Siphonobacter curvatus: one gene and its partner. The protein of the gene in region 1 interacts with the protein of each later gene in a pairwise test. Links are inferred from orthologs where the notes say so. Each region holds a gene or a part of one and is shown on either strand. Other genes may lie near its edges. The genes, in order: menB and rfaD.

The links.
Region 2: the proteins of menB (region 1) and rfaD interact in binary tests that used the Escherichia coli proteins (3 or more experiments, as listed by UniProt). The link is inferred for Siphonobacter curvatus from one-to-one orthologs.

Annotation. Positions count from the first base shown.
Region 1 is NZ_PTRA01000001.1:2,414,645-2,424,643, forward strand. What follows is about bases 3,406-6,251. They hold menB (1,4-dihydroxy-2-naphthoyl-CoA synthase), read left to right. Parts: upstream 3,406-4,324; coding sequence 4,325-5,179; downstream 5,180-6,251. Other genes in these bases: C5O19_RS10035 (hypothetical protein), read left to right, coding at 3,406-3,640; C5O19_RS10040 (DUF2452 domain-containing protein), read left to right, coding at 3,804-4,286; C5O19_RS10050 (hypothetical protein), read left to right, coding at 5,345-5,758; C5O19_RS10055 (EVE domain-containing protein), read left to right, coding at 5,811-6,224; C5O19_RS10060 (hypothetical protein), read left to right, coding at 6,217-6,251. In the rest of the region: C5O19_RS26260 (GDSL-type esterase/lipase family protein), read right to left, coding at 1-309; C5O19_RS10025 (GDSL-type esterase/lipase family protein), read right to left, coding at 608-2,101; C5O19_RS10030 (bifunctional 5,10-methylenetetrahydrofolate dehydrogenase/5,10-methenyltetrahydrofolate cyclohydrolase), read right to left, coding at 2,198-3,082; more of C5O19_RS10035, read left to right, coding at 3,281-3,405; more of C5O19_RS10060, read left to right, coding at 6,252-7,770; C5O19_RS10065 (class I SAM-dependent methyltransferase), read left to right, coding at 7,993-8,874; C5O19_RS10070 (response regulator), read left to right, coding at 8,958-9,641; C5O19_RS10075 (HAMP domain-containing sensor histidine kinase), read left to right, coding at 9,696-9,999. UniProt on the Escherichia coli protein: Converts o-succinylbenzoyl-CoA (OSB-CoA) to 1,4-dihydroxy-2-naphthoyl-CoA (DHNA-CoA).
Region 2 is NZ_PTRA01000001.1:1,892,830-1,902,824, reverse strand. Bases 4,167-7,008 are described here. They hold rfaD (ADP-glyceromanno-heptose 6-epimerase), read left to right. Parts: upstream 4,167-5,025; coding sequence 5,026-5,991; downstream 5,992-7,008. Other genes in these bases: nspC (carboxynorspermidine decarboxylase), read left to right, coding at 6,132-7,008; C5O19_RS07815 (6-pyruvoyl trahydropterin synthase family protein), read right to left, coding at 4,251-4,673. In the rest of the region: C5O19_RS07840 (acetyl-CoA carboxylase carboxyltransferase subunit alpha), read left to right, coding at 1-404; C5O19_RS07835 (HAD family hydrolase), read left to right, coding at 471-1,082; C5O19_RS07830 (site-2 protease family protein), read left to right, coding at 1,119-2,267; C5O19_RS07825 (1-acyl-sn-glycerol-3-phosphate acyltransferase), read left to right, coding at 2,356-2,919; lpxB (lipid-A-disaccharide synthase), read right to left, coding at 2,910-4,016; more of nspC, read left to right, coding at 7,009-7,265; C5O19_RS07800 (hypothetical protein), read right to left, coding at 7,296-7,712; C5O19_RS07795 (hypothetical protein), read right to left, coding at 7,732-8,091; ATP-dependent protease subunit HslV, read right to left, coding at 8,235-8,780; C5O19_RS07785 (pyruvate dehydrogenase complex dihydrolipoamide acetyltransferase), read right to left, coding at 8,953-9,995. UniProt on the Escherichia coli protein: Catalyzes the interconversion between ADP-D-glycero-beta-D-manno-heptose and ADP-L-glycero-beta-D-manno-heptose via an epimerization at carbon 6 of the heptose.

The DNA of each region.
Region 1 (9,999 bases):
GTTTACTCCTACAGAGTGATAGAGTACGCCAGGCTGGCCATTTTCCAGACTGAACCCAAACAAGGTCGTATGATTTTGTCCCGGTCTTGTTTGAACGGATTCCAGGGAAAATTCGTCGTTCAGTTCGTTGAGATCGACTAAAATCGGTGATTGCCCCTCTGCTCCACCAGAGGTTTGTACGGAAGCCATCACGGCTCCTGAAGCATCTAGGATATTAAAGTCATAACTGCTGGTATCCCGTAGACAGAAAACTTTAAGGCGATCAAACTGATACCCCAGGGCCGAGTCCGAGCGAATTTGTACGTTCATTCGTTTCCCGGGATAGGCATTCCGAATGGTTACACCTCCAATGCCGATTGGCAATTCGGCGTCGGGAAAAATGCAACGTCTGGCTTGCCAGATGGCCTCACTACTGGTCTGATAGGTATGAGGCTCGTTAGTACGGGCTACACGCAGGGGTACAATCAGTCCTCGGCCAGCATTTCCAAATTCGTACTGAAACTGCTTTCGAACGGTATTCGTCAGGAAATCAGCTTGTAGGTGAGAATCACCAATGTGCAAAATATTGACAACGCCCTGTTGCCGTGCCTTTAATTCCGTCAGAGCATCAAAAAACGGATTCAGGCTTTCGACCTGCTGGATCGCGTTGGTTTCGGAGGTCTCGATGCTGGGAGACAGTAGTTTGACGAGTGAGGTCTGAGCCTGAGCGTTGGGCAACAGTGCGAACAGCAGCAGGCTCAGTCGTAAGATTCTGATCATATTTTTTCTTTTCAAACAAGAGGGCTTTTGCCAACAAACGGGCAATCTTGCGACCACCGGCGTATTTCAGGTGCGTGTAATCTTTGTTCGCCAATCCCGCATTTACGTACTTGACCATTGAGCCTTCCCCGCCCATGGCTTCCCAGAGGTTCCAGAAGGTTACACCCGTTTTGCGGGACATTTCACGTTGGGCTTCAATCAGGTACGGAATACTGGGAAAGGAAACGTACGAATCCGCCTGTCGCATGCTTCGATCGGATACGCCAATGACCAAGATGCTCGCTTCGGGAAATCCTTTTTTGATTCGTTCAATGGCCGCCATCATTTTGGGAACGTACCAGCCCAGTTGCGTCGTATTCGGCTGAATGACATTTAAGCCATATTGCAAAATGACGAGTTTATAATGCTGTAAGCTGTTGAATTGCTGATACATGGATTCCGAAACCCCCAGCAAACCCCAGCCCGAATTACCCCGAATACTGAAATTATCGACGTAGACCCCATGATCTGCCTCGAAGCTTAGTCCGTACAGCGTTAAATTATTGCCGAACGAAAAACGAACTTGATTTCCCGCCGCCGTCAGAGCGTGCTCGGCCAGGGCAGAGCGAGCGACCAATGTATCCGCCTGCTCCGGCTCAGAACCCAGCGTATATCGTAAAGCACTGCTCTGTTTGGCTTGGTAAAAGACCCGAACGCGATCAAAGCGACTGGCCCCGTAAGGTCGCCCGGTACTGTAATTGACCAGATTATTACCTTCAGGAATGAAGCTGTAGCCAGATACTCCCAAAGCTGGACTTCCCTGTTGTTTTTGTAAGACCGAATACGTTTTGAAATTCCGGAATTGATGGCGAATGGTGGCCCGAAAATTAGCCACGGGCGACGTGAGAGGTACGTAACCCACGCCTCGTCCACCGAATAGTGCCTGTAGCGTATCCCGGAAATCCCCGCACAACATGTCTCCCTCAATAAAGGAATCGCCAAAAAAGGCAATCCGTACGGGCTTGGTCTGGGCTTCCTGACTTAGAGCCTGCATAATCTGCCGAAGACCCTGCCCCGTGCTGTCGTAATCTTCAATGCAGGTAATTCCGTTCGGACAGGGCAGATGCTTCTTCTGCACCGCCACGGACTCCTCAACCTTCGGTGCAGTCTTTGCCGAAGGTGTTTTTTTCGCAAAAGACAAAGGTGGCGAAGGCTTCGTATCTTCCTGAATAGACGAAAACAATCGAACTGGTTTCAGATTTATATCGCTCCAAACCCTTTCGGGTACATACGAAAAGGCCACTAAACCAGCCACCAGCAACAGGGTCAATATCGGAACCTGCCGCAACGAATTGGAGGCCATGAATAAATTAGGTACGGAGTTGAGTGAAGAATAAGTTTAACTGGTGGGCTTCCGGATTGCTTTGTACGGGTCAACCGGAAGCCCGCAAACGGAATATTACTTTTTATAAATGCTGCCTTTGGCTGCTAACAGCGTATTCTGCATCAGTGAAATAATGGTCATCTGGCCAACGCCACCGGGTACCGGCGTAATGAAGCTGGTTTTGGGAGCCACTTCATCAAATTTCACGTCTCCTTTGAGGGAGAAACCCGATTTTTTGCTGGCGTCTGGTACGCGTTCCAAGCCTACGTCCAATACGACGGCTCCTTCTTTTACCATATCCGCCGTAATAAATTCCGGACGACCCAAAGCTCCTACCAGAATATCCGCCTGACGGCAGATTTCCGCCAGATTTTTAGTTTTGGAGTGTGTGATCGTTACGGTACAGTTGCCCGGATAAGTGTTCCGTTGCATCAGAATGCTCATAGGTAAGCCTACAATCTGGCTGCGACCTACAACGACGCAATGTTTACCCGCTGTTTCGATGCCGTAATGTTCCAGCAGCATCAGGCAGCCCTGAGGCGTGGCTGAAATGTAAGCGGGCAGGCCTTTGGCCATGCGGCCGATATTGATGGGGTGAAAGCCGTCCACATCTTTCGCCGGATGGATCGTTTCCATCACGGCATCGGGGTTGATGTGAGCAGGCAGGGGTAGCTGGACAATCAGACCGTCCATGTCCGGATTTTCGTTGATTTCGCGGACTTTATCAAGCAGTTCGGCTTCCGTTACCGTTTCGTCAAAACGAACCAAAGTCGACTCAAAACCCAATTCTGCACAGGCTTTGACTTTGTGAGCGACGTAGGTTTCAGAAGCTCCATTGGTACCCACCAAAATAGCCACCAAATGGGGCGTTTTGCCGGATTGAGCTTTCAATTGTTGTACTTCTTCGGCGATCTGGGCCTTGAAATGAGAGGCAACAGCCTTGCCGTCAATCAATTGCATAATATTCTGCTCTAAATAGTAAAACGAAAATCAAACCCAAAGATACGGAATCCAGCGATTTCCTTGAGTTCCCTTTGCTCATTTACCCAAGAAATCTGGCTCGCTCCTCTTCAAGAAAAACCGCAAGCAATTACGGACAAATGGTTGACTATAGGGCAGTTACGACGTATATTTGGGAGGATTTATTACGCGTAACCCATGCAATTATCTTTCTTACCAGCCGACGAACGTCGTTTTTTTATTGACCTGTTTGCTCAAGTGGTTTTCGATTCCCGCCGGAATCGGCCCCGGCTGAAAACCATTACCAATCAGCGGGTTCCGGGCGATTTGTCCGTCCGTTGTCCGCTGCGTTTACTACGTCAGTTTCCGGAAGGAACCATTTATAAACTGGATGCCCGGCTGGTACAAACGCCGGGAAAACAGCCGTACCTCGTCGCCGTTAATCAACGAACCTTGCACCGGGCTCTTGAATTTTATGACCATAATCTAACCGTGCAGAACGGTGAATGTAAAGCTCCCCGCCCTGCCCGCCGGGTCGTGAAAGAACGATCTGCCTAACTTTTTAAGGCTTTTCAATTGATATTCTACGCACTATCGAAATTTTTACGCTTTCTATACGAGCTTCTTTGCCTGCTTCCTCTCGATTCCTGTCTCTCCTTTCCAATTTCCTGCCAAACAATCCGTATTTTTGGGCGTTTTTCTACTAAAAACCATCGGTACTATGCCGGAAAACACGGAAGCAGGGGCGTTCGAAAACCCCATTAACCCAGACAAGGTAGCCGAAAATCCCGGTCTCCTTCCCTACGCCCATAACGCGGGCAGTGCAGTCATTCGTCCCGAAGACGAAGGTAAAATCAAAGCTAAAGCTCTGACCGCTATGCGGCAGCAGACGGGCAAGCAGTACGATCAGCTTGCCGGGCAAATGAAAACCCTGCTGGATCAGGCCAAGGCCATTCAGAAGCGGGTGGAAGTTTCAGAACGGGTCTATACAGCGGCGATTAACTTTGAGCCCTTCATTGGTCAGACCATGTATCTGTACGAAAAAGCGGATGGCTCAGACCTCCTCTCGCTGGTGGCTCCGCACGAATGGGGACGTTCCTTTAAATATAACCGCTACGTAGCTCAGGTAACGATGCTGTACGATCACACCTGGGATGTACTGTTTTATAACGACGAAGGCGACGAAGAACGCGTTGAAATTTAGTCGCTGCGTAAAGACTTCATCTTGAAAATCACGAAGTAATGAGTAATAATCCGAAAACTGCTCCGATCCTTTCCTGGCAACTACCCTGGGAACCGATTAAAGAATACCGCGAAATCCGCTATTTGTACTACGAAGGAATCGCCATGATTTCGATCAACCGTCCAGAGGTACATAATGCCTTTACGCCCCTGACGGTCAACGAAATGATTGAAGCGATGGAACTGGCCCGTCAGGATACGCGGGTTGGCGTGATCATTCTGACGGGTGAAGGCGGTCGGGCATTCTGCTCGGGCGGTGATCAGTCGGTACGTGGTCACGGTGGCTACGTGGGCGAAGATTCCGTTCCCCGTCTGAACGTACTGGACTTACAGCGTCAGATTCGTTCAATTCCCAAACCCGTCATTGCAATGGTAGCCGGATGGGCTATCGGTGGTGGACACGTTCTGCACGTAATCTGTGACCTGAGTATTGCGGCGGAAAACGCCCGGTTTGGCCAGACGGGACCGAAAGTGGGAAGCTTCGACGGCGGTTTCGGTGCCAGCTACCTGGCCCGCATCGTGGGTCAGAAAAAAGCCCGCGAAATCTGGTACCTCTGCGATCAATACGACGCTCAGGATGCTCTGTCGATGGGTCTGGTTAATAAGGTGGTCGCCATCGAAAAACTGGAAGAAACAACGGTGGAATGGTGCCGTAAGATCTTGGCAAACAGCCCGATTGCTCTGCGGATGCTCAAGTCTTCGTTCAACGCCGACCTGGATGGACAGGCGGGTATTCAGGAGCTGGCCGGTAACGCTACTCTGCTGTACTACCTCAGCGACGAAGCCAAAGAAGGGCAACGTTCGTTCCTGGAAAAACGCAAACCCGATTTCCGGAAATTCCCGCAGTTTCCTTAATGTTGTTTAGAGTTTAGGGTTTTGCGTTGGGTGATTGATCAATCATTTTGTTCTGACATTACGTAGATAACTACTACTGGAACACTTGTGGATAGCATGAGAAAGCTTTATCTCCACTAACCATAACTCAAAACCCTAAACTCAAAACTACCCAACCCTACGCTTATGAACTATCTGAAATCCATTTTGCTGTTTACGGCTCTTGTGACTCTTTTGGGCAGTTGTCGGGATACCAGTGATCCACAGGACCGGGATGAGCTGAGTTATCTGCATCAAACCTGGAAACACTCCGATGAGGAAGATACCGAAGGCCGCCTGATTTATCGTAACGCCGATTACAAATTCCCGACTACCAAAGACCGTCAGACGTTTACTTTTACTGAGAATGACGTACAAGTTTCAGTCATTAAAAACAACAAGCTTACCCAGTACAAAGGCAGCTATACGGTAGTAATGAATGGTAATTCCGTGAAAGAACTGACCATTAACTATACGGAAGCGGGTCAGCGGATCCCTACGGTATTACGTTACGAAGTACTGATTCTCGCCAAGGATGCCCTCATTTTGAAGTCCCTGTAACGAGCCCTGGCCTTGCCGCTTGTACTGGTTTATTCCCCCAATTGTAGAATTCATGAATTTTTGGCTCGTCAAATCCGAACCTTTTAAATATTCCTGGAATGATTTCGTTAAAGAAAAGCGAGGCGTCTGGGATGGTGTACGAAACTTTCAGGCTCGTAATAACCTGAAGGCGATGGCAGTCGGAGATTTGGTGTTATTTTATCACTCAAACGAAGGAAAAGAAATTGTAGGCATTGCTAAAGTGGTACGTGAGGCGTATCCCGACCCCACGACGGAGGATGACCGCTGGGTAGTCGTGGATCTGGAGCCCGTCGAGAAGCTTCCCAAAAGCGTCACACTGGAAACGATAAAAGCCGATACCCGCCTACAAAACATTGCCCTGATCCGTCAGTCACGCTTATCGGTTTCCCCCGTCCGGCCCGAAGAATTTGATATCATCGTTGGATTAGGCCATGAACATGCGTAGCCCCCTTTTTGTCCTTGCCCTCGTATTGGGCTCTCTTACTCTATTCGCTCAGCAGAAGCGACTTGAAATTCCTATTCCTTCGTCTACCGCCAATATTTTCACGATCCCCGTGGGTCAGGAAGGCGTGATGCTGCTCACCCAGACGGGCCGAAACTCGTATCACATCGATCGCTTTGATACCAATCTGGATCGTAGCTGGTCAGTAGATGGCACCATTACGGATGGCCTGGAATACGTCACGTATTCGTATGACGGAAAAAATGTGTATCTACTTTTTAGCCGGAATAAGAGTAATGTGTACGAAATCATTAAAGTATACGTTGGTCCGGGTTTCACCGAAAAATTTGAAATTCATTCGGTGGATAAAATGGAAATTTCCCAGTTCAAAGCTTTCCACGATGGCATATACATTGCCGGGGTGGTTCGGGAACAACCCATTTTATCGTACACGAATCTGCAAACGCGTCAGAATCGTCTGCTGAATGCCTCCTTCAAAGGTCAGGCCGAAGTACAGACCATTGACGTAGATTCGGTAACCAACCGCGTGAACGTTACTTACGCCGTTCGGAAAAATCGGGAGTACTCGATTGTAGTAAAATCCTTCGACGATGCAGGAAAACAGCTTTCGGAAATTGTGGTAACCCCCGATGAAGATTACGCCCTGCTCGATGGCCGCCTGAGTCCGCTGGCCGATGGTACGAATCTGATGATCGGTACCTATGGTTTCCGGAATATGCAGTCGCAGACGAAGGGCCGGATGGTACAGGGAATTTACATCTGTAAGGTGACCGACAACGAAATCCTGCCCCTGAAGTACTACAGCTTCACGGATTTCAAAAACTTCTTTTCCTACCTGAGTCCCCGCGACCAGGAGCGTCGCGAGCGTCAGGTTCAACGCAAGAAGGAAAAAGGCAGCGATTTAAAACTGAACACACAGTTACTGTTGCACGATTTGATTCAGAAGGATGGTCAGTTGATTCTAGTCGCTGAAGCCTTCCAGGCTACCTTCCGTAATAATGGAAATCCTTGGGGTTACGGTGGTGGCCCCTGGGGCGGTCCGATGGGTGGTTTTTATCCCGGTTGGGGTTGGGGGATGTACAGCCTGAACCCCTTCTACTTCGGCAATCGTGGTTTCTATAATAACGGTTCCCAGATGTTTGATGGCTGGCAGTATACACACGCCGTAGTGGCAGGTATCAACCAGCAGGGAGCGTTAGTCTGGGACAACAGCTTTGAAATTGACAAGGTAAAAACCCTGTCCTTGAAGGAAAAAGTGAAAGTAAATCTCCAGAATGATCAGGTAACGCTGGTGTATAGTGACAAAGGCAGCCTCCGCTCGAAAAGTATCAAAGGCGGTATGGTGCTTGAAGACGGTACAGCTCAGGCGATTGCCACGAATAACAACGGAGACCGGGTTCGCCGCAACTCGACCGATAATCTGGATTACTGGTACGATAACTACTTCCTGGCCTGGGGTTTCCAACGCATCACCAATGATGCCGAAGGCCGTCGGAACGTGTTTTATCTCAATAAAGTAGCATATTAATTTTGCCCGAAATACGATGCGAAAGGACTGATGATTTACCTCATCAGTCCTTTTCCTGTCTTTGAACCATCAACTTCTTTCAGGAATAGTAGCCCTATTTTAGTCCTTAGAAGTAATACGTTTATCGATTGAACAAATCGCACGTTCGGTGACTTGTACGAAGGTGTGATTAAACCTGAAAGACTGAAGACAAGCAAAAGACTTGTCTAAACAATACCTTTTATGAAATTACTGACTCCCACCCCCTGGTCTGATTACGAACTGATTGACTGCGGAGGTTTCGAGAAATTAGAACGCTTTGGTGCCTACGTACTGGCCCGCCCCGAACCGCAAGCCATCTGGGATAAAACCCTGTCGGATGCCGAATGGGAAAGCAAAGCCCAAGCCTACTTTAAACGCGAAAAAGGCAACTCCGAACGCGGCGAATGGCTGACGAAGCAGGGGATGCCCGACCGCTGGACGGGTACCTACCCCCTGGGTTCGCAGAAGCTTACCTACAAACTTGCTCTGTCTTCCTTTAAGCACGTGGGTCTGTTTCCGGAGCAGGCTGCTAACTGGGAATTCATCTACCAGAAAACCAAGGCCCTCGGCGTAGAGAAGCCCAAAGTCCTCAACCTGTTTGCCTACACGGGTGTGGCCTCGCTGGCAGCTCGGGCCGCCGGAGCTGACGTTACGCACGTGGATTCGGTAAAACAGGTCATCAGCTGGTCGCGGGAAAACATGGAACTTAGTAATCTGGAGAACATCCGCTGGATGGTGGAAGACGCCATGAAGTTCGTGAAGCGGGAAGTTCGTCGGGGCAATACCTATCACGGCATCATTCTGGATCCGCCCGCCTACGGTCGCGGTCCCGACGGCGAGAAGTGGGTACTGGAAGAACAGATCAACGAGTTACTCAAACTTTGTAAGCAATTACTGAACCCACAACAGCACTTTTTCCTGATCAATCTCTACTCCCTGAGTTTTTCGGCCCTGATTGCCGAAAGTCTGATTCTGCGGATTTTCGAGAAAACCGAAAATCCTGAGTTTGGGGAACTGTACCTACCCGATTCATTCCATAAAAAGTTACCGCTGGGCATCTTTTACCGCTTTGCTACGGTTTAATGGCCGAGGTTTTTTGACTCCTGGCCCTTACCTTTCGCTTTGTTAGCGGAAACGGGCCCGGAGCCTCCCAAGATAGACGACTTATGAAACTATTGATCATCGAAGACGAGCCGAAAACCGTCCAGTCCATCAGACAGGGCCTGGAAGAAAATGGTTTTGAAGTAGATATTGCTTACGATGGTCTGATTGGTAAACATCTGGCCAAGCGAAATCCCTACGATCTGATCGTTTCGGATATTATCATGCCGGGCCTGAATGGCGTGGAACTGACCCGTGAGCTTCGGAGTGAAGGTGTAGAAACGCCCGTTTTGCTCCTGACGGCGTTGGGTGGTATTGACGAAAAGCTGATGGGCTTCGACGCCGGTGCCGACGATTACCTGGTTAAACCCTTTGAATTTGCTGAACTGCTGGCCCGTATCCGCGTACTGACCCGCCGCTGGAACGGTTCCATGCCCATCGCTTCCAATATTCTGCGGTATACGGATCTGGAAATGAACCTGGATTCGAAAACGGTAATCCGCGGCGAGAAGAAAATTGAACTTACCGCCCGTGAATTCGCCCTGCTGGAATTTATGTTACGGAATCAGGGAAAAGTGCTTTCGAAAGCCGAAATTGCGGAGAAAGTGTGGGATGTCAATTTCGACACGGGAACGAACGTGATTGAAGTGTATATCAACCTGTTACGCAAAAAGGTGGACAAAGATTTCACGACCCGTCTCATCCATACCCAATACGGGATGGGCTATGTACTAAAGGTGGAAGATTAACAGATGGTCCTGCTACCTTTCTCCTCTTTCTCAATACTGATTCATTAGGTTTCCATGCAAATTCGTACTCGTCTAACCATTCAATTCACCCTCTTGGTTTCGGTGATTGTTTTGCTGGCGTTTGCGGCCATTTACTACTTCCGGGAGTACTCTTTGCAGGAACAGTTCTATAAACGTCTCCGTCAGAAAGCCCTGAGTACGGTGGAGTTGCTGGTCAACCAGAATGAAGTAAATTCCGAGATTCTCAAACTCATCGACCAGTCGAATTATGACCTGTTGTACAAGGAAAATGTCATTCTGTACACCTATCGAAATGACATCTACCATGCCAACAATGATACCATTCGCTTCGATCTGG
Region 2 (9,995 bases), 520 kb from region 1 along the record:
TGTTCATGTTAACTGTACCCGTCATTTGTATCATCATTGGCGAAGGAGCTTCCGGTGGAGCCCTGGGTATTGCCATTGGTGATCAGGTACTGATGCTGGAAAATACTTGGTATTCGGTAATCTCTCCGGAATCCTGCTCGTCCATTCTCTGGCGGAGTTGGGATTACAAGGAACAGGCCGCTGAAGCCCTCAAGCTTACCGCAACGGACATGAGCAGCAATGGACTGGTCGATGGAATCATTCCCGAACCCCTCGGCGGTGCTCACCTCGACCACGACCGGATGTCCGAAATTCTCAAAGGAGAAATCATCAACCGACTCATTGCCCTACAGGCTCTTTCACCCGAAGAACGGATCAATCAACGCATTGAGAAATTCTCGAAAATGGGCGTGTTTGTTGAGTAAGTTTTCGCGATCGGTCTACCGTATTTCTGGTACACCACGGGTAGACCGATCGCTATTCTTCTTCCTATGATCAAAAACCTCATTTTCGATATGGGGAATGTCATCATTGATATTGACGTTCCTCTTACCTACCGGGCGTTTGCCGAACTGGCGGGTATTTCTGAAGAAGAAGCCACGCGTCTGTTTCACGAAAAAGCGTTCTTCCATCAGTTTGAGATTGGAAAAATCAACGAAGCGGATTTTAAAGCGTTGCTTCGTAAAGAATTCAATAGCGACTGGTCGGACGAAACCATTGATACGGCCTGGTGTACCTTGTTGCTCGACATGCCTAAGGCCCGCCTCGACCGCATTCAGGACCTTAGTAAATCGTATCGCGTATTTCTGCTGAGTAATACGAATCCCATTCACGTTCGGGAAATCGTGAAGCGAGCCGCCGCCGTGGGCTACGATTTCATGAGTCTGTTTGAAAAACCTTTTCTTTCGTATGAAATGGGTTTCATGAAACCCGATCCGGAATTTTACCGTCATGCCCTGCAGGAAGGTGGCGGACTTTTGCCCGAAGAAAGCGTATTTATTGACGACAACGCTGATAATATTGAATCGGCCGCAACCGTTGGTATACAAACCATCTGGTTGAATCCGCTCGGCACCGTACTTGACAAATTACTCGATTACTAACCCGCCGGAGCCACATTTCTCGAAAGCCTTGACTGTATGAGCCGTACCCGGCGTCGTTTATATACCCAACTCATTCTATTTGTTCTAACCATTGTAACTACCACGATTGCGGGGGCGGAATGGACGAACGGAACTTCTCTTTTTTACGCCAATCCTCCCTTAACCATTTCGGACATTCTGGGCGGACTGGCGTTTTCACTTCCTTTTCTGGCGGTACTGACTGTACACGAATTTGGTCACTATTTTACGGCTCGCTTTAATAAGGTTAAGGTTACTCTACCCTACTACATTCCCCTCTGGCTCGGCCCTTTCACCACGATTGGTACCATGGGAGCCTTTATCAAGCTACGGAGTCGGGTCAAAACCAATATTCAGTATTTTGACATTGGCATAGCGGGACCGCTGGCGGGCTTTTTCGTGGCTTTAGGCCTACTTTGGTACGGATTTACGCACTTACCCCCGGCCGATTATATTTTCACTATACACCCTGAATGGCGACAATTCGGTAGTAACTATGCCCAGTATGTGTACACCCCACAAGCCATGGAAGGCCGGGGGGCAGTGGGCCTGGGCGACAATCTTCTATTCTGGTTTTTCAAGAAATACGTTGCCGTTGGTACCGTACCGCACCAGTACGACATGGTGAATTATCCCTTCCTGTTTGCGGGTTATCTATCGCTATTTTTTACGGCTCTGAATCTTTTCCCCATCGGTCAGCTCGATGGCGGACATATCTTGTATGGACTCGTGGGTCGTCGGCTCCACCAGATTATCTCACCCATTATTTTCGTAGGATTTCTCTTCTACGCGGGCTTAGGCTGGTTTCGGTACCAGGATTTTGTGGTGGCTGATACGAATGAATTTCTCATTCAAGCCGGATACCTACTGGCTTATGTCGGCATGCTGTTTCTGGCCCTGAGCCGGATTCACGACGATCGACTGATCGTCATTGCCCTGGCTCTGGGTATTGTACTCAGTCAACTGGTTCTGAGTTATTTCTTTCCGCAACTCGAAGGCTACCGAGGGTTTGTCCCCTTTGCTTTCATGCTGGGACGCTTCCTGGGTATTCACCATCCACCAGCCGATTACGAGGTTCCCATTGGCTGGCCCCGTCAGATTTTGGGCTGGTTCTCGCTGGCCGTTTTTGTGGTATGTTTCAGTCCCCAGCCCTTTGTGGTGTATTGAATTTCGGCTTAGGAAAGGATTTTTAGTAATTTTCCCAGGAAGTAGTATTTCACTTCAACCACCCGAGAACCCTAAACTGTAAACGCTGATGTTTCGTTGGCTCGCCGCAAGCCTTTTTCGTTTATCCGGCTGGAGAACTGCCGGTCCTTCTCCGAAAGCATTACCCAAGTTTGTACTCATGGTGGCTCCGCACGCCACATCCACCGACTTTTTTGTCGGGGTTGGAGCACGGGCCGCGATTGATACCTGGATTTATTATTTAGGAAAAAAAGAGCTGTTCAAACCCGCTCCGGTCGCCTGGTTCATGAAGGCACTGGGTGGTTATCCCGTCGATCGCGGACGCACCAAAAACTTCGTCGAAAGTGTGGTTGACCTGTTTAAAAGCAAAAAGGAGTTTCGGATTTGCATTACGCCGGAAGGAACTCGGGCTGATGTTACTGAGCTGAAAACGGGCTTTTACTACATGGCCTTGGGAGCGAACGTACCGATTGTATTTTGTGCCTTCGATTACGGTCGGAAACTGGTGTACTTTGACGAACCATTCTGGCCTACGGGTAACTGGGAGCAGGACAAAATCGTCATGGCCCGCTTTTTCGATACGGTATACGGAACGAAAAAATCCTGGATACGCAATTATCTGTCTCAGTCCTGATTTTTCAGGTACGCTACCATTCGGCGACCCGCTCGTTCAGAGGCTCCGGTTTCGCCCATTTTTTCGTGTAGATCCTGGTACTGACGAAGCATTTTTTCTCGACTCGTTCCCTGCACAATCTTTTGCAACTCCTGAGCGATCTGTTCGGTCGTTAGGTCGTGCTGAATCAATTCTTTGACGACTTCCTGATTGGCAATCAGATTCACCAGCGAAATATACGGCACGCGAATCAGGCGTTTGGCGATGTGATACGACAGCCCATTTGCCTCGTAACAGACCACTTCCGGAACATTAAACAGAGCCGTTTCCAGCGTAGCCGTACCCGAAGTGACCAGAGCGGCATGAGCAACGGTCAGTAAATCGTAAGACGCATTGGTTACAAATGATACATCCGATACGGAAGTTTCGTATAGCGTCTCAGACAAGTTGGAAACCTTCGCTACCACAAATTGATAGTCGGGGAACTGGTTTCGAACCGATAACATTTGGGGCAAGATCCGCCGTACTTCTTCTAACCTACTGCCGGGCAATAAGGCGATGATCGGACGGGAATCGAGCTGGTTTTTGATTCGGAAATCCGGATCGGGCGTAAAGGAATCGATGGCATCTAACAGCGGATTTCCTACGTAATCGACCTCGTAATCGAACTTCCGAAAAAAGTCCACTTCGAACGGAAAAATGCAAAACATGCGATCCACAACCCGCTTGATCTTCAGGGCCCGTTTCTGATTCCAAGCCCAGACCTTCGGAGAGATATAGTAGAACGTCCGGATACCGTGCTGTTTAGCAAAAGTCGCCATTCGCAGGTTGAATCCGGCGTAATCAATAAGAATCAGGACATCGGGTTGAAAGGCCAGAATCTGCTCTTTGCACTCTTTCATCTGTCGCCGGATCGTACTCAGATTTTTGGCTACTTCCCAAAATCCCATGAACGCCGAATCGCGGTAGTGATGTAGTAACTCGGCTCCAGCCGCTTCCATATCTTCCCCACCCCAGCATTGGATAATTGCCGACGCATCGTGCTGACGAATGCCCTTAATCAGGTTTGATCCGTGTAAATCACCCGAGCGTTCGCCGGCAATGAGGAAGTACTTCATGGGGTTTTGCGTTGTGTGTTTTGCGTTTCGAGTGAATATCCGTGTTCGAATCAGATTTCAAGACTGAATTTTAGCCACAAAGGTTCACAAAGAAAGTAATCACAGCGTATCCTGGAATATTATACAAATAGTTTAATGTCTGTTTCCGGGAAACGCTGTGATCTTATTACCTCCAAGTCATGCTTAAGTCTTTCAGAGCTGAAACTCAAAACCTACAACCCTAAACTCAAAACTTTATTCTCCGAAATACTCCACAAAATTCTTGGGTGTTTCGATGAGTTTCAGGCTGTGGAGCTGGCTACGGCCCTGCGTGGATTCGGCGACGACGGGAGCCAGAATCTTCCAGATTTCCATGATGAATATTTCGCAAGTCGGAATTTTATCCTTCAGAAAATCTACTTCCAGATTCAAATTCCGGTGATCGACTCGCTCGACAATCTGCTCCTTGACAATCTTGCCCAGGTGTTTCATATCCATCACAAAACCCGTATCCGAGTGCGGTATGCCTTTGACCGTTACAGTCAATTCGAAGTTATGTCCGTGATAGTACGGATTGGCACAGGGGCCGAATACTTCAAAGTTCTGTTCGTCGCTCCAACTCGGATTATAAACCCGGTGAGCCGCGTTAAAATGTTCTACTCTTGATACGTATACCATCGTTCAGTGTGTTCTAAAGCCTCGTTTCTATCCGTCACGGTGGGAACGACCTAGCACCGCTGAAAATAGACCGCAAAGGTACGCTTTTCTCAACGGATTTAATAGGTAACCTTCTTTAATGATTGTCTAATACAGGTTTCGTACGTTTAAGATCAAAGTAAGATTAAATTTTGATGGTCATTTATAGGATACGTACTATTTTATCTTTTCATATACCGATACTCATTACAGATATTATTAGATAAATCCAATTTATTCATTAAATCTTGACTAGGTTTTCGTAGGGAGTCCTCCTACCTTTGTTCACTTATATTTTACGCATCAGAAATCTCTCCATACCCTGCGAGTATCTATGATTATTGTTACCGGAGCTGCTGGCTTTATTGGAAGTAATCTTATCCAAAGGCTAAATCAGGATAAATTCAACTTTATCATCGCCGTTGATGATTTTTCGGATCCTGTCAAACGCAAAAATCTGGAAAATAAACAGATTCAGGAGTACGTTGATCGGGAGCATTTCTTCGACTGGCTCGATCAGAATTATCATGAAGTAGAGTTTATTTTTCATATTGGTGCCCGCACGGATACCACGGAATTTAACTACGAGATTTTTGATCATCTCAACGTTAATTACTCCAAGCAAATCTGGCGTAAATGCGTAGCCTACCAAATTCCTTTGGTATACGCTTCGTCGGCCGCTACCTACGGCCTGGGTGAATTAGGTTACGAGGATAACGAAACGTTAATTCCTCAGCTTAAGCCTCTTAACCCCTACGGAGATTCTAAAAATCAATTTGATATCTGGGCTTTAGAGCAGGAAGAAAAACCCTTCTTCTGGGCGGGTTTGAAATTCTTCAACGTATACGGTCCTAACGAATACCACAAAGGCCGCATGGCTTCGGTGATTATGCACGCTCACCGGCAGATTAAGGCTACGGGACAGATGAAGCTTTTCCGTTCGCATAACCCTGATTTTAAGGATGGCGAACAAATGCGGGACTTTGTGTACGTAAAAGATGTGGTAGAAGTTTGCCTCTTTCTGATGTACAGTCGCAAACATTCGGGGATTTACAACCTTGGTAGCGGCAAAGCCCGTACTTTCCTGGATCTGGTGACGAACACGTTCAAAGCCATGAACCTAGAGCCTCAGATTAATTTCATCGATACGCCCATCGACATTCGCGATACGTACCAGTACTTTACGGAAGCAGCCATGAGTAAACTCCGTTCGATTGGCTATGAAAAGCCCTTCCACACGCTGGAAGAAGGCGTTGCCGATTACGTAGGTAACTACTTGACGACCGAACGTTACGTTTAGTTTAAAACGACCCAATACTTTTAAGTCGACGCCTGGAGAACTTTCTTCAGGCGTTCTTTTTTATAGAGTTTTATAAAAACTTAATACTATGATGGCATGGTGGCGGCCTGATTACCCAACGCCTCCTCTATTTTTGCGGTATGAACTACGATCTGATCCCTTCTCCCTGTTTTGTACTGGAAGAAGCTAAATTAAAGCGTAACCTGGAGTTGCTTCGCTACGTGCAGCAGCAGGCCGGGGTAGAAATCATTTGTGCCCTGAAAGGCTTTTCGATGTTTAGTACGTTCCCGATGCTTCGGAATTACCTGGCCGGAGCCACGGCTAGTAGCGTCAACGAAGCCCGGCTTATCAACGAGGAATGGGGAACGAAGGCTCACTCCTACGTACCCGCCATTCGGGAAGATGAGATTGAGGAACTGATCGAACGGTCTACGCATCTGACCTTTAATTCCTGGCGTCAATTCGAAAAATTTGGAAAACAGGCGGCGACGGCTGGCGTATCGGTAGGCATTCGTATCAATCCGCAGTACTCGGAAGTCACCACAGATTTGTACAATCCCTGCGTGCCGGGTTCGCGTTTGGGCGTGATTCGTGCCGTATTTCCGGATCAGTTGCCCGCTGAAATTGAAGGGCTACACTTTCATACCCTTTGCGAGAACGATTCGCATACGCTAGAGCGGACGCTCGTACACGTCGAGCAACGGTTCGGTGATTTACTTCAGCAGGTTAAATGGCTCAATATGGGCGGCGGCCATCTCATTACGCGGGCCGATTACGATCCAGAGCATTTGATTTCGGTATTAAAAGCGTTTAAGGCCAAGTTTCCACACTTGAAGATTATCATGGAGCCGGGTTCAGCCGTGGGCTGGCAAACGGGTGTACTGGTTTCAACCGTACTCGATGTAGTGGATGCTCAGGGAATCAATGTGGCCATGTTGGATACATCCTTTTCGGCTCATATGCCCGACACCCTGGAAATGCCCTACAAACCGCGGATCATTGGGGCTCACCAAGACCCCGTGGCCGGTAAACCTACCTACCGCATGGGTGGCAGTACCTGTCTGGCCGGTGATTACATGGGCGATTACAGTTTCGACGCGGATTTACAGGAAGGAGACACGATCGTTTTTGACGATATGATTCACTACACCATGGTGAAAACGACGACCTTCAACGGCGTGAATTTACCCAGCATTGGTATCTGGAAGGAGGACGGCACCTTTGAACTTGTTCGCAGCTACGGCTACGAAAGCTACAAGGACCGACTTTCTTAATTATGAAATAGGGGCTTAAGAGCCCCTATTTTATTGGATCCGGATGAACCACAGCGAACAACCTTCCTGACACGGTGGATCGAGCCGTAAGGTATCATTTTGCACCCGATAGCCGTGTCGGTTCCCGCGGTATTGTGCACTTATATCGGCAGGCGATCGATCTAGGTAGAGGTAGTCACGGTTGGTAGTATAGCTGCGAACGGACGCATAATTTATCAATTCAGCTCCTGTAGCTACTACCGTAGAATCCTTTTGAAAGCGTAAGGTTTGGGGAGGACTCAGTGGAATTTTGTGGGTGAAAAATTCTCTATTCCAATCTCCTCGTTCGACCAGCAACCACTTTCCGATGATGCCCTCTCCAGTCGCTCGTTCGATTCCTTCCAGCGGGTCTTTCCGGCAGGCCGTTGCCAGGATCAGCAGGGTTATGACGAGTACGTAGGTTTTCATAGCTTCCTGATTAGTTAATTCATCGAACGCGTACGTAAGCCGAATGACAACCCTCCACACAGGGCGGTATAATCCATAGCGTATCCGGACTGAGTTTATAGGCAAGTTTGTAAGATTGCTTATCCGTCAGTGTCAGATGGGAATCATCCATCGAAAATTTTTGGGAAGGTACATTTCCTAAGTTCAGCAAGTTCTCATTGCGAGTAAACTCAATGATCTCTGCCGTATCGGCTGCTACGGGCACCGTATACAAGCGATCGCCCGGTGAATAGCTGTATTCAAACATCCGCCATTTCCCGTAGATTCTTGCGTCGTACGCCTGCTCTTTTTCACAGCCCAGTAGTAGCGCAGTTAGTACTATTATTCCAATCTTTTTCATGAATTATTCATTTTGTACAAGACCCTCTTTTTGAAAAAATCGTTGGAATGTTTTCGGATGAACTGGTAATTTTTCAAGGCAACTAAACGAAAAATGCCAGCTCCCGCTGGCATTTTTCAAAGCTATATACTCTACAGGTACGTTTATCCTACTTTTTCCACCACCAAGTTATGGTTCGTGTAAATACAGATATCAGCGGCAATGTGCAGACTTTCGCGTACCATTTCTTCAGCCGATAAATTAGTCGCGTGTTTTTTCAATGCAATGGCAGCGGCCTGAGCAAAGTTAGAACCGGAACCAATGGCGGCAATACCGTTTTCGGGTTCCAGTACGTCACCCGTACCGGAAATGATGAGAATCTCTTCGGAATTGGCAACGATCAGCATGGCTTCCAGCTTTCGGAGGTAGCGATCCGTACGCCAATCCTTCGCCAGTTCAATGGCCGCCCGCTTCATATTCTGACCGTAGGCGTTAAGTTTTTCCTCAAAGCGTTCAATTAGAGTGAATGCATCGGCCGTACTACCCGCGAATCCAGCAACAATCTTTCCGCCCGATAATTTCCGGATTTTCCGAACGTTGGCTTTAGCTACCGTATTCCCCATGGTAGCCTGTCCATCGGCACCTACTACCACTTCGCCATTATGTACGACTCCTAGTACGGTTGTCGAGTGAATTTCTGCTTCTTTCATTGTTATTCATGGTTAAAAAAGCGGCCCCGAATCCAAATCCGGGGCCGCTTCACAGTTGTAAGTGGATAGTTGGTAGTGGTTGGTTATCACTCCCGCTATCAACGAACCGTATCAAAATGATTTCTAGTTAATTGTAGTCAGTATGGCTAACAACAATCAACCAAAAACTATCCTATACTAGCATACGCATCGGATCTTCGAGGAGTTGCTTGAACGTTTGCAGGAAGGCTGCTCCCGTTGCTCCGTCAACCGATCGGTGATCGCAGGCTAGCGTTACTTTCATGATGTTAGTAGCGTAGAACTCACCGGCATCATTCACCGCTACGGTTTTCTTGATTCCGCCTACGGCCAGAATACAGGAATCCGGAGAGTTGATGATCGGATTGAATTCTTCGACGCCGAACATACCCAGGTTCGAGATACTGAAGGTAGAACCTTCCATATCTTTCGGCTGAAGTTTTTTGTTCTTGGCTTTTCCGGCGTAGTCTTTCACTTCGGTAGAAATCGTCGAAAGTGTTTTCTGATCGGAGTTGCGGATTACGGGTACCACCAGACCGTCTTCCACCGCTACAGCTACACCAATGTTGATGTATTTGTACCGACGGATTTTGTCGCCCAACCAGGAAGCATTCACGGCGGGGTGTTCCCGCAGAGCCAGAGCCGCAGCTTTGATGGTAAAGTCATTAAATGAAATTTTCGCGGGCGATATTTCATTCAACTGTGAACGCAACTTGATGGCTTTGTCCATCGTAATTTCCATCGTCAGATAGAAGTGCGGAGCCGTATACAGCGACTCAGACAAACGACGGGCGATGGTTTTACGCATCGACGAGACGGGCAGGTCTTCGTATTCACCCGCGGGCTCAGGAACCGCTACGGGCTTCTGTGGCTGAGCGGCCGGTTGGGCCGGTGCCGCCGCCGGAGCTGCTGCGGCCGGAGCCGAGGCTTCTTTCGCCGCTGGTGTAAAGGTATCGAGGTCTTTCTTCACGATACGTCCGTTTTCACCGGAGCCCGTCACATCAGAAAGGTTGATGCCTTTGTCTTTAGCAATGGATTTAGCTAAGGGAGAAGCTTTGATACGGCCTTCAGCATCGTTGGATTGCGTTGCATCAACTGCCTGCTCTTTTGAACCCTCAGCCGGAGCTTCGGCTTTGGTTTCTTCAGCTGCGGGAGCCGTTCCATTTTCAGCGTCGAGAATAGCCTGATAGTTGGCTC